DNA from 3 places in the Halomonas sp. MES3-P3E genome. Region 3 is predicted to be linked to each of the others. Evidence: riboswitches for the same ligand, from Rfam matches in the RefSeq annotation. Region 3 holds a riboswitch; each other region holds the start of a gene.
What was found. A riboswitch is a leader RNA that binds a small molecule or an ion and turns the genes downstream of it on or off. The one in region 3 is predicted to bind thiamine pyrophosphate.
Positions count from the first base shown of each region.

Region 1: another riboswitch for thiamine pyrophosphate. It lies ahead of tenA (thiaminase II); the one in region 3 lies ahead of CXF87_RS04545 (sodium:solute symporter).
Region 2: another riboswitch for thiamine pyrophosphate. It lies ahead of thiM (hydroxyethylthiazole kinase); the one in region 3 lies ahead of CXF87_RS04545 (sodium:solute symporter).

Region 1 covers NZ_PJBT01000020.1:77,620-80,859, forward strand. Annotated here, with positions in the region: gene thiC (phosphomethylpyrimidine synthase ThiC) at 1-1,142, opposite strand, end outside; gene tenA (thiaminase II) at 1,170-1,853, opposite strand; TPP riboswitch at 1,941-2,100, opposite strand; gene CXF87_RS06205 (hypothetical protein) at 2,527-2,850, shown strand; gene CXF87_RS06210 (FRG domain-containing protein) at 2,943-3,240, shown strand, end outside.
Region 2 covers NZ_PJBT01000184.1:76,540-79,779, forward strand. Annotated here, with positions in the region: gene CXF87_RS14475 (DUF6164 family protein) at 1-222, opposite strand, end outside; gene gloA (lactoylglutathione lyase) at 232-768, opposite strand; gene CXF87_RS14485 (hypothetical protein) at 1,013-1,357, shown strand; TPP riboswitch at 1,412-1,510, shown strand; gene thiM (hydroxyethylthiazole kinase) at 1,534-2,343, shown strand; gene thiE (thiamine phosphate synthase) at 2,333-2,956, shown strand; gene CXF87_RS14500 (LysR family transcriptional regulator) at 2,953-3,240, shown strand, end outside.
Region 3 covers NZ_PJBT01000015.1:61,641-64,880, reverse strand. Annotated here, with positions in the region: gene CXF87_RS04555 (hypothetical protein) at 1-421, opposite strand, end outside; gene CXF87_RS04550 (peroxidase-related enzyme) at 597-1,199, shown strand; TPP riboswitch at 1,243-1,350, shown strand; gene CXF87_RS04545 (sodium:solute symporter) at 1,340-2,719, shown strand; gene CXF87_RS04540 (sensor domain-containing diguanylate cyclase) at 2,783-3,240, shown strand, end outside.

The sequences.
Region 1 (3,240 bases), on a different contig from region 3:
TCGTACTGCTTGCAGATCTCGCAGATCTCCTCGAAATGGGTATACAGGAAGCTCTCCTGGTGATGGTACAAACACCACTTGGCCATGATCGAGCCGCCGCGGCTGACAATGCCGGTGACCCGCTTGGCGGTGAGCGGCACATAGCGTAGCAGCACCCCTGCATGAATGGTGAAGTAGTCCACACCCTGTTCGGCCTGCTCGATCAGCGTATCGCGGAAGACTTCCCAGGTGAGGTCTTCGGCCACGCCATTGACCTTCTCCAGCGCCTGATAGATAGGCACCGTACCAATCGGCACCGGCGAGTTGCGCAGAATCCACTCGCGGGTTTCGTGGATGTTCTGCCCGGTGGAGAGATCCATAATGGTATCCGCGCCCCAGCGGATACCCCAGGTCATCTTATCCACTTCCTCCTCAATGGAAGACGTTACCGCCGAGTTACCCAAGTTGCCGTTGATCTTGACCAGAAAGTTGCGGCCAATGATCATCGGCTCGCTTTCAGGGTGGTTGATGTTGTTGGGGATAATCGCCCGCCCGCGGGCCACTTCTTCGCGCACGAACTCTGGGGTGATCTCCTCCGGCAAGCTGGCGCCAAAGCTCTGGCCTTTATGCTGGTGGCCCAGAATCCGCTCAACTTCAGCGGTACCCAGCGTTTGGCGACGCTGGTTTTCGCGCAGGGCAATAAACTCCATTTCCGGGGTGATAATGCCCTGGCGGGCGTAGTGCAGTTGGGTCACGTTTTGGCCCACTTTAGCCCTGCGCGGGGTGCGGGTTAAATCAAAGCGCAGCTGGGCAAGAGTGGGGTCGTTGGCGCGGCGGTTGCCGTACTCAGACGTAAGGCCTGATAGAAATTCGGTGTCGTCCCGCGCTTCGATCCAGGCACGACGTAGCTCCGGTAAGCCACGGCGTAGATCAATTTGGGCATCGGGGTCGGTGTAAGGGCCGGAGGTGTCGTATACCAGCAGCGGCGGGTTCTCTTCATCGATGCCGGTGGTTTTGGTCGGTGACAGGGTGATCTCCCGAAACGGCACACGGATATCCGGCTGGGAGCCTTCGATGTACACCTTCCGTGAGCCGGGCAGCGGCTGAATGGCGGCGGCATCGACCTCGGCGGTTTCGGCTAGAAAATGGCTTGTTTTGCTCATTGGTAGGTTCCTTTTAGTTGTTAGTCATTAATGTCTGAGGTCTTCATCTATTAGCTCTAGGCCCATCTGCCAGAAGTCGATTTCCAGGCGAGTGGCATCGCGGAAGATCTTGCTCAGTTCGGCAAAGCGGGCGGGAGTAACGTCGGCAAGGCGGGCATTCAGCCATTCAAGCTCCGCCTGCATGGCGGCCTGAAACTCCTCGCCTTCGTACATGGCAATCCAGGCGTCATAAGGGTTTTGTGTGCCGCGCAGGGTGGTAGGCTGGGCGTTGAGCCAGTTGGCGATTTCGCCGTAGCCGACCAGACAGGGAGCCAGCGCCACATGCAAATCAAGCAAGTCGCCTCGGTTGCCGGTATCCAATACGTATCGGGTGTAGGCAAGCGTTGCGCGGGCTTCGGGAAGCTCCTCCAGTTCTTGCTCGGAAATCCCCCACTCCTGGCAAAAGCCCACGTGCAGACCCAGCTCCACATCGACAATGGCTTTTAAGCCTTCGTGGGCTTGGCGAAGATCGGCGAGGGTGGGGCTTTTATAGGCAGCCAGCGCGTAGGCGCGGGCGAAGTGGATCAAAAACAGGTAGTCCTGCTTTAAATAGTGGCGAAACGACGCTTCAGGCAGCGTGGCGGTGCCTAGTTGGCGCACAAAATCGTGCTCAATATAGGCGCGCCAATCGTCCTGGCAGGCGGTGGTGAGATCAGTAAAGCGGTAGCCCATGTTGCCTCCGGTAGTAATGATCCGGAGGGCAGGCGGGAAAGATCGAGAAAATGGCGCAGAGAGGTGGCGTGCAATCGTGAGAGCTAGCCATGGCCATCGCTTGATCCCTACGCCGGTACCCGTGCAGCGAACTTATGAAAGCCGCAGCACATTAGCCGGATCAGGTTCAGCGGGACCAGCGCTCGGTAGCCAAAAGCTCACCCTGCGCCATCTCAGCCGGATATCACCGGCACCCCGTCAAGCTGTTCGTTGGTGGAGTGTAGGAGGTGGGTGGGGTGGATGCAAGGGCTTGTTGTGGGGTTGGAGAACCACCTAAGGACATTTGTTTTGGATGGACTGCCGAAATTTTCTTTGCTACCTGTAGAATCAATGGGGTAGAGTTAATTTTGGTAGCTGTTTAGTCTCAATCAATATGCCCTTTCGTTCATCGATATCATGCAGTGGGGCTTAGAATCCCTGTTATGCAGGAAGAGATGAATTTGGACGAGAGAACGTAATGAATAGTCCGAGCAAGAATTTCATAGAAGCATGTTTGCACACCTTGATAATCGTACACCTTTTCACCTTCCAAAATGAATTGGCGTCAAAAGTTTACTTTTTTTCCTGGCTTTAGTTTTTTGCTTGTTAACGTTTTTACGGCAGAATATTTTCCTAACTTGTTAGAATTGGCTGGATGGTCGAAAAAAAAATCTTTAGGACAATAGCTGATGTTCTTGCTTTAGCTTTTTCTCTTTATCTTGCATACGGAACCTCGGTTCTAGCCCCGGTAATGCAGTTTTTATTAAAGACACAAATAGAACAGACTAGTTCTATTCCTCCTGGTTTTGATCAAGAAGGAATAGAGAGGAGTCAGGAGCTTAATAGAAAGATGATAGAGGTTTGGGGGAACTTAGAAGTGGCTCCTTTTGACTTGAGTGTAGTTGCCTTCGGTATTCTTTTTTATGTTATATCCAGAGGGTTCTGGGGGCTATGGCTTTTATATAAAAGGTTTGCATAATTAAGTCGCGCCATGCGGACGTACTAAAGTCCGACGATGCGCTTCTCGTTATGCTTTATGAATCGGTCGAACCTTTAGATTAGAGATATAGAATGGAAAAAAACTGGGAGAATTATAAAAAGTGGATTGCTGAAGCTACTCGTATAGGGCAACGATATTATTATCGTGGGCAAAGTGAAGTCTCGTGGAAATTGAAAACATCATTTCACCGAAATTCAGAGCTAAAGGGGATATCACTTTCTCATTATTTTGATAAAATAATGAAAGATGTCAATTATCAATTTGCTGCTTTTGATGCGCCCGTTAACTTTCAAGATAATGTGGAATATTTAACCTTTCTGGGCAAGTTACAGCATCATGGTTTTCCTACGCCATTGTTAGATTGGACGT
Region 2 (3,240 bases), on a different contig from region 3:
CTCACGCTGGACGCGGTCAAGGCGCTCCGCCTGATAGGCGTCTAGCGCGGCGATAGCCGCATCATGCTGATGTGGATTACGTAGCCAGATAGCATCGACCCCCAGGCGGAAAAAGCCCGCCTGGGTTTCATAGGTATCAAAGCCATGGTCGGCCAACAGGTCACGCACTTCCATGGCCTCTTCGTCGGTAACGTGGCGCAGCCGGAACAGTAGTTCAGCCATTGGCGTGCCTCATGCGTCGCTTTTACCCGCCATCAGGTCTGCCTGAATTACTTCGATCCAGTAGCCATCCGGGTCCTTAACGAAGATAACATCCTTCATTTTGCCCTGATCAGCGCGTTTTACGAAGGTGACGTCGTGCTCGTCAAACCATGCCTGTGCCGCTGCCAAATCCGGCACGTTAAAGCAGATGTGCCCAAAGCCCTGGGGCTCGGCATTGCCATCGTGATAGGCGAAATCTTCCTGGTTTTCAGTCCCCCAGTTGTGGGTCAATTCCAACAGCCCCTTCTGGCTAAACGTCCATACGGTACGCGCGTCAGTCTCTTCCGGCACGCTGTCGCTCGGCTCCACGTTGGCTAAAAAGTAGAGCGAGAACTGCATCTCCTCGAAATCCAGCCGCCGCAGTACCTGCATGCCAAACACTTTTGAGTAGAACGCCAGCGCCCGCTCGGGGTCTTTGACCCGCAGCATGGTGTGGTTTAAACGGAATCCTTGGGTTTGAGGCGGTGTATCGACGACACCAGGATGCTGCTCACCTTGAAAACTCATCACGCTCTCCTGTCGCTAATACTGTTCATTGACTCTATTGAGCCTCACATACCGCTTACCATGGGGGCTTTATTGCCAGAATGCTAGCCCTTACAAGCACGTAGGCAGTGTCGTATCGGGGCACCGGTAAGCGCACTAGCAATCCTAAACAAAAACCCTACACTTATTATCCATAAGATTTACAAAAGAAGTTCCCGCCACATGATCGATGCCCCTGATTGAGGGCGTCCTTCAGGAGGTTTTTATGACTGCGATTGATATGACGCTGGGTGATCACTTAACCCTCAAGCAACTTTCCAATGCGCTTCACAACGGCTTTTCGCCCATTGTTGAAGTGGAGTCGATGGATGGGATTTACAGAGTGCGCTTTCATCACGCTAACGGCGTGTCTGACCTCAGTGATAACAAAGGGCACGTCAGTACTTTTCTCGGCACGGGTGAAATCCGCGATACCTTAGGCCAACTTGGCTTGACCCACGGCGTGCTGACCTTCGCTGACCAGTGCGGTGACGAAATGATTGGGATAGAGGGGAAAGCCATAACGCCTGACGAGATGCTCACCTACGGCACGCGTATTTCGTTTCGTTAGATTGCCATCGTCTGTATCCAGGGGTTTACAGGGCTACTCCAGGCAAGGATAGTAAGCGCTCGACAGGGGCGCCCTCCGTTACGGTTGGGCTGAGACGCACCCTTTGAACCTGAACCGGATAACACCGGCGTAGGGAGTCATGGTACCGCTTACCACCTCCCCGCCGGGAGGATGCTATGACCCTACCTCCGCTTGGCGATTACCTTGCAACGCTGCGCGCAGTGACACCGTTAGTCCATTGCATGACCAATTATGTCGCCATGAACAGCACGGCCAACCTGTTGCTAGCCACGGGCGCGTCACCCGCAATGCTGCATGCTCCAGAGGAAGTGGCAGAGTTCACCGCTATTTCTGCCGGGCTGTCGATCAACATTGGTACCATCTCTGCCCACTGGGCGGACGCGATGTTGACCGCAGCGGCCACCGCCAGCCAGCACTCGATTCCCTGGGTATTAGATCCTGTCGCCGTTGGCGCGACCCGCTATCGACAATCGCTGTGCACGCGGTTACTCGCGTTAAAGCCTAGCGTGATTCGTGGCAATGCCTCTGAAATTCTGGCGCTTAATGGGTTAGCCAACCAAGGCCGCGGCGTGGACTCGACAGCTGCCGCCGACCAAGCCATAGACGCAGCGATAGCGCTAGCGCAAAAACATGGCTGCGTTGTCGCGATGACCGGTGAAAGCGACTGGGTGACGAATGGCACACAGCACTATCGTATTAACGGTGGCCACCCCTTAATGCCCCGTGTCACAACGTTAGGCTGCGGCCTTAGCGCACTGGTCACCGCCTTTGTTGCGGCCAACCGTGAAGCCCCGCTGGAAGCCACCGCCGCGGCGCTAGGCTGCTTTGCCGTCGCTGGCGAGCGGGCGGGCAGTACTGCTCAGGGCCCAGGCAGTTTCCAAGTCGCTCTGCTGGATGCGCTTTATCAACTTACCCCTGACGACCTCTCTGCTCATACTCAGTTGGAGTCACTCCATGCCGTATGATCTATCGCTTTATTTGGTGACCGACACTGCGCTTTGCGACGATTATGGCCTAGAGCAGACGGTTGAAGCAGCGGTAAGAGGTGGTGTGACCATCGTGCAGCTACGCGATAAGCATGCCAGCGATGAACAGATGGTTACTCAGGCCAAGCGGCTAAAAGCACTGCTGGCAGGCACCGGGGTGCCGCTCATCATTAACGACCGTTTACAGGTAGCGCTAGAGAGTCAGGCAGATGGCCTGCATGTCGGTCAGAGCGATGCCGCTGTTCAGGAAGCACGCCGAGCGCTAGGTGAACAGGCGATTATTGGCCTGTCGATCAATACCCTCGCTCAGCTCCAAGCGGCGCCCATGGCGTTAATTGATTACGTTGGCATTGGGCCCGTGTTTGCAACAGTGAGCAAACAGGACCACGCCCAGCCTATCGGCTTTGGCGGCTTGGCTTCGCTGGTCAAAGCGTGCCCACTGCCCAGCGTGGCGATTGGTGGGTTGAAAGCTGAGCATGCCATTAGTGTGCAGCGGGCGGGAGCGAACGGATTAGCGGTGATTTCAGCCATTTGCGGCCAACCCGATCCTTTCCAGGCGGCACGCGCCTTTCAGGTCGCTGCTGCGTCATGAACCAAATAGAGCATATCGTTGCTTTCGTGCGAGTCGCCGAGCTGGGTAGCTATACCCGGGCAGCTGAAGCACTCGATATTTCGCGTACCCGCGTGTCGCGTCAGGTCATGGCACTGGAGAAGGCACTCGGGGCGCGACTGATACAGCGCACTACGCGTCGCCTGCATCTCACGGAAGCAGGAGAGCGCTATTTAATGCGCGCCCAGGGTGTGCTGCAAGCGCTCGATGAAGCCGCTGCTGAAGTTGGCCAAGGTACCAGCGATGTGCGCGGCCGTTTACGCGTA
Region 3 (3,240 bases):
ACGCTGGCCAGCGCGCTGGTGTATGACTAATGCCGTTGGCGAGGTCTTGACCTTCTGCTCTGGCCTCTGCAATCGCATCGGCTAGCGGGGCAGCTAGAATGGCGGTTTGGTCAGCAGGTAAAGGTGTGTTGTGCTTGGAGGCGTGTTCAAAATCCTGCACTGCTCGTTTGAAGTCAGAAACGTTACTGAGGGTGTAGTCGACATGCTGAAGATCGTCGGGCTCAAACCCACCATTTTCCCAGCCATGAATGACTCTCAAGGTCATTTGGCCCCGCGTCATGGGGCGGGCCAGTAACATATGCAGCATGATCCGAATATGTAGCTGGCGCTCATCCGTATCATTTTCAAACGCTTGGTAGGGGTCAGAAAACAGTTCGTTTAGACGACCGGAGATGTGTTCTTTTGCTTCGTTATGGCTCATGTCAGTGTCCCTTTGAACGAACTGATTATTAAGCGTTATGCGCGTTTTATTGCAGGTCGTTACATCAGTATGGCGAGCAGGGCCGCTAATTAAAAGTCACTTAAGTTAGCGTTTTGTTACGTAAAGGCTAAGTCGTTTTTATGAGATGGTTAAACTTAACAATAAAGAGGTGATTATGTCTGCTCCATTAAGCCGTTTTAATGTACCAGAAACGTTAGATGATCTGCCCGACGATATTCGCCATACTATTTTGGCCGTCCAGGAAAAGGCAGGGTTTGTGCCTAATGTATTTTTAATGTTGGCCCATCGTCCTGCTGAGTTTCGTGCTTTCTTTGCCTACCATGATGCGCTAATGGAGCGTGAATCTGACACGCTCACTAAAGCCGAGAAAGAGATGATTGTGGTCGCTACCAGTGCGCGCAATCGCTGCTTGTATTGCGTGGTGGCGCATGGGGCACTGGTGCGCATATACAGCAAAGACCCGCTGCTTGCGGATCAGGTCGCCATCAACCATCGCGTGGCACCGATTAGTGAGCGCCACTGCGTCATGCTCGACTTTGCCATGCATTGTGCCATTGATGTCGGTGAAATGACCGATGAGTGGCGCACGCGCCTGCGGCAAGAAGGCTTTAGCCAAGAGGACTGCTGGGATATAGGCGCCATCGCGGCGTTTTTTGGTCTGTCGAATCGATTGGTCACCCTGGCGGGTACGCCGCCCAATGCGGAGTTCTATTTGATGGGGCGAGTGCCCCGCGCAGAGGCTGCCAACACACCTTAAACTTTACTAAGACGCGTTTTTGGTTGACGATACCGTCTTCATTCACTGTCGCCAGGGGAGCCCTGCTTGCAAGGGCTGAGAATGCGCGCTGCGCAGACCCTGGAACCTGATCCGGTTCGTACCGGCGGAGGAAGTGCGACATGCTATATCTGACGTCAGCCGTGCTTGGCGCGGCGCTGTGCTGCTTTGCTTATTTAGGTCTACGGGCTCGCTGGGTGGATGGCCCCGTTGATGATTATGTGACGGCTCGCAACTCACAAACAGCTTCAACCCTTGGTCTCTCCTTTCTTGCCTCCGGCATGGGGGCGTGGATACTCTTTGCCCCGCCCGAAATTGGTGCCTTTGTTGGCCCCCTCGCATTAGCAGGTTATGCGCTCGGGTCGGCACTGCCGTTTATTGTGTTAGGGCTCTACGGGCCAAAAATTCGCCGTGCGTTGCCGGAAGGGCGCAGCATCGCCGAGTTTGCAGAAGCGTGCTATGGCCCAGGCGTGCGGCGCTGGGTAACGTTAGTGTCGGTTGGCTATATGGCCTGCTTCCTGGCAGCGGAGCTCACCGCCATAGGGGCCATCACAGCGCTATTGTCAGATGTGCCGCCCGCGCTGGTGATTATTGGCGTTGCCCTCACCACTCTGGTGTATACGGCGGTTGGCGGTTTGCGCGCCAGCCTTGCCACGGACCGGTGGCAGGCATGGCTGTTGCTAGCGCTTCTGTTGGCGGTGGGTAGCGTTACGTTATGGCGCCTACCCACAATGCCTAGCGAGGCAACGCTGCCTTCCATCCCCGTTACCAGCGCGCTGAGCGTTGCGTTAACGCTGGTCATCGCCGTCACCGCAGCGAACCTTTTCCACCAGGGGTATTGGCAGCGTGTTTGGGCGGCAAGGGACGATCAAAGCCTGGGCCGTGGCGCTTGGCTAGGCGGCGGTATGACCGTCGTAGTCGTGATGCTAATTGGTGGTTTGGGCATGCTGGCGACAATGAGTGGGGTCCCCCTTGGCGAGCCGCCGATGCCGTTTTTCGCTCTGTTAACGGGGGCCCCAGCTTGGCTGACACTCCCCGCTTTAGTGCTGGCAGTCACTTTGGTAGCCTCCAGTGTTGATACGTTACAAAATGGTATCGCTTCCCTGGTGGTGTCGCGCAGCGAACGGCGGGGTGTTTCCATTGCCGCTGCCCGTTGGGTCACGATTGGATTGATGATACCGGTGGTAGTGATTGCTTTGCAGGGGTTGTCAGTACTGCGGCTGTTCCTGATTGCTGACTTACTGTGTGCCGCCATTGTGGTGCCTGTGCTGCTAGGTCTGTGGCAACGCATGACCCCTTTTTCGGCTGTTGCGGGAGGTGTTGCAGGATTGCTGGGCGCCATTATTCCAGGGTGGTTCAGTCAGGGCAGTCTCATCGCGGGAGTGATAGCTGCCAGTTTCCCGGGCAGTATTCCTACGCTGGGGCCGTTTGTCGGTGCGATAGTCGCCTCTACGCTGGTTAGTGTGTTGCTCGCGAGTATGAGTCAAAACAATAAGCAGTAAGCAGGAAAGTGCTGGTCGCGATATGCTGGTAGACCTACACCTCCCTGAATGGGTGACATGACAATGAGCTACCCCACAGCATCTAATGAAGAGGCGCGGTTAGCCGCTCTTTATGAGCTTGAACTATTAGATACCCCGGATGAACCGGCGTTTGACCGCGTCACCAGGTTGGTTGCCCAGTTACTGAATGTGCCTATCTCAACGATCACGTTGATTGATGCTGAGCGTCAGTGGATTAAGTCGCGCGTGGGCGTGGAAACCCGCGAGACAGGTCGAGATGTGGCTTTTTGCGCTTATACAGTGACGGCCTCAGAGCCGTTAATTGTTGAAGATGCACGCAAGGACCCTCGCTTTGCGCAAAACCCCCATGTGACCGCCCCGAATGGGATTCGCTTTTATGCGGGTATTCCGCTGTGCACCTCCAATGGACTTGCGTTGGGATCCCTCTGCGCGATTGATATTAAACCTCGTACTCTTAGTGAGCAGGAACTGGCGGCTTTGAAAGATTTAGCGGCGATTGT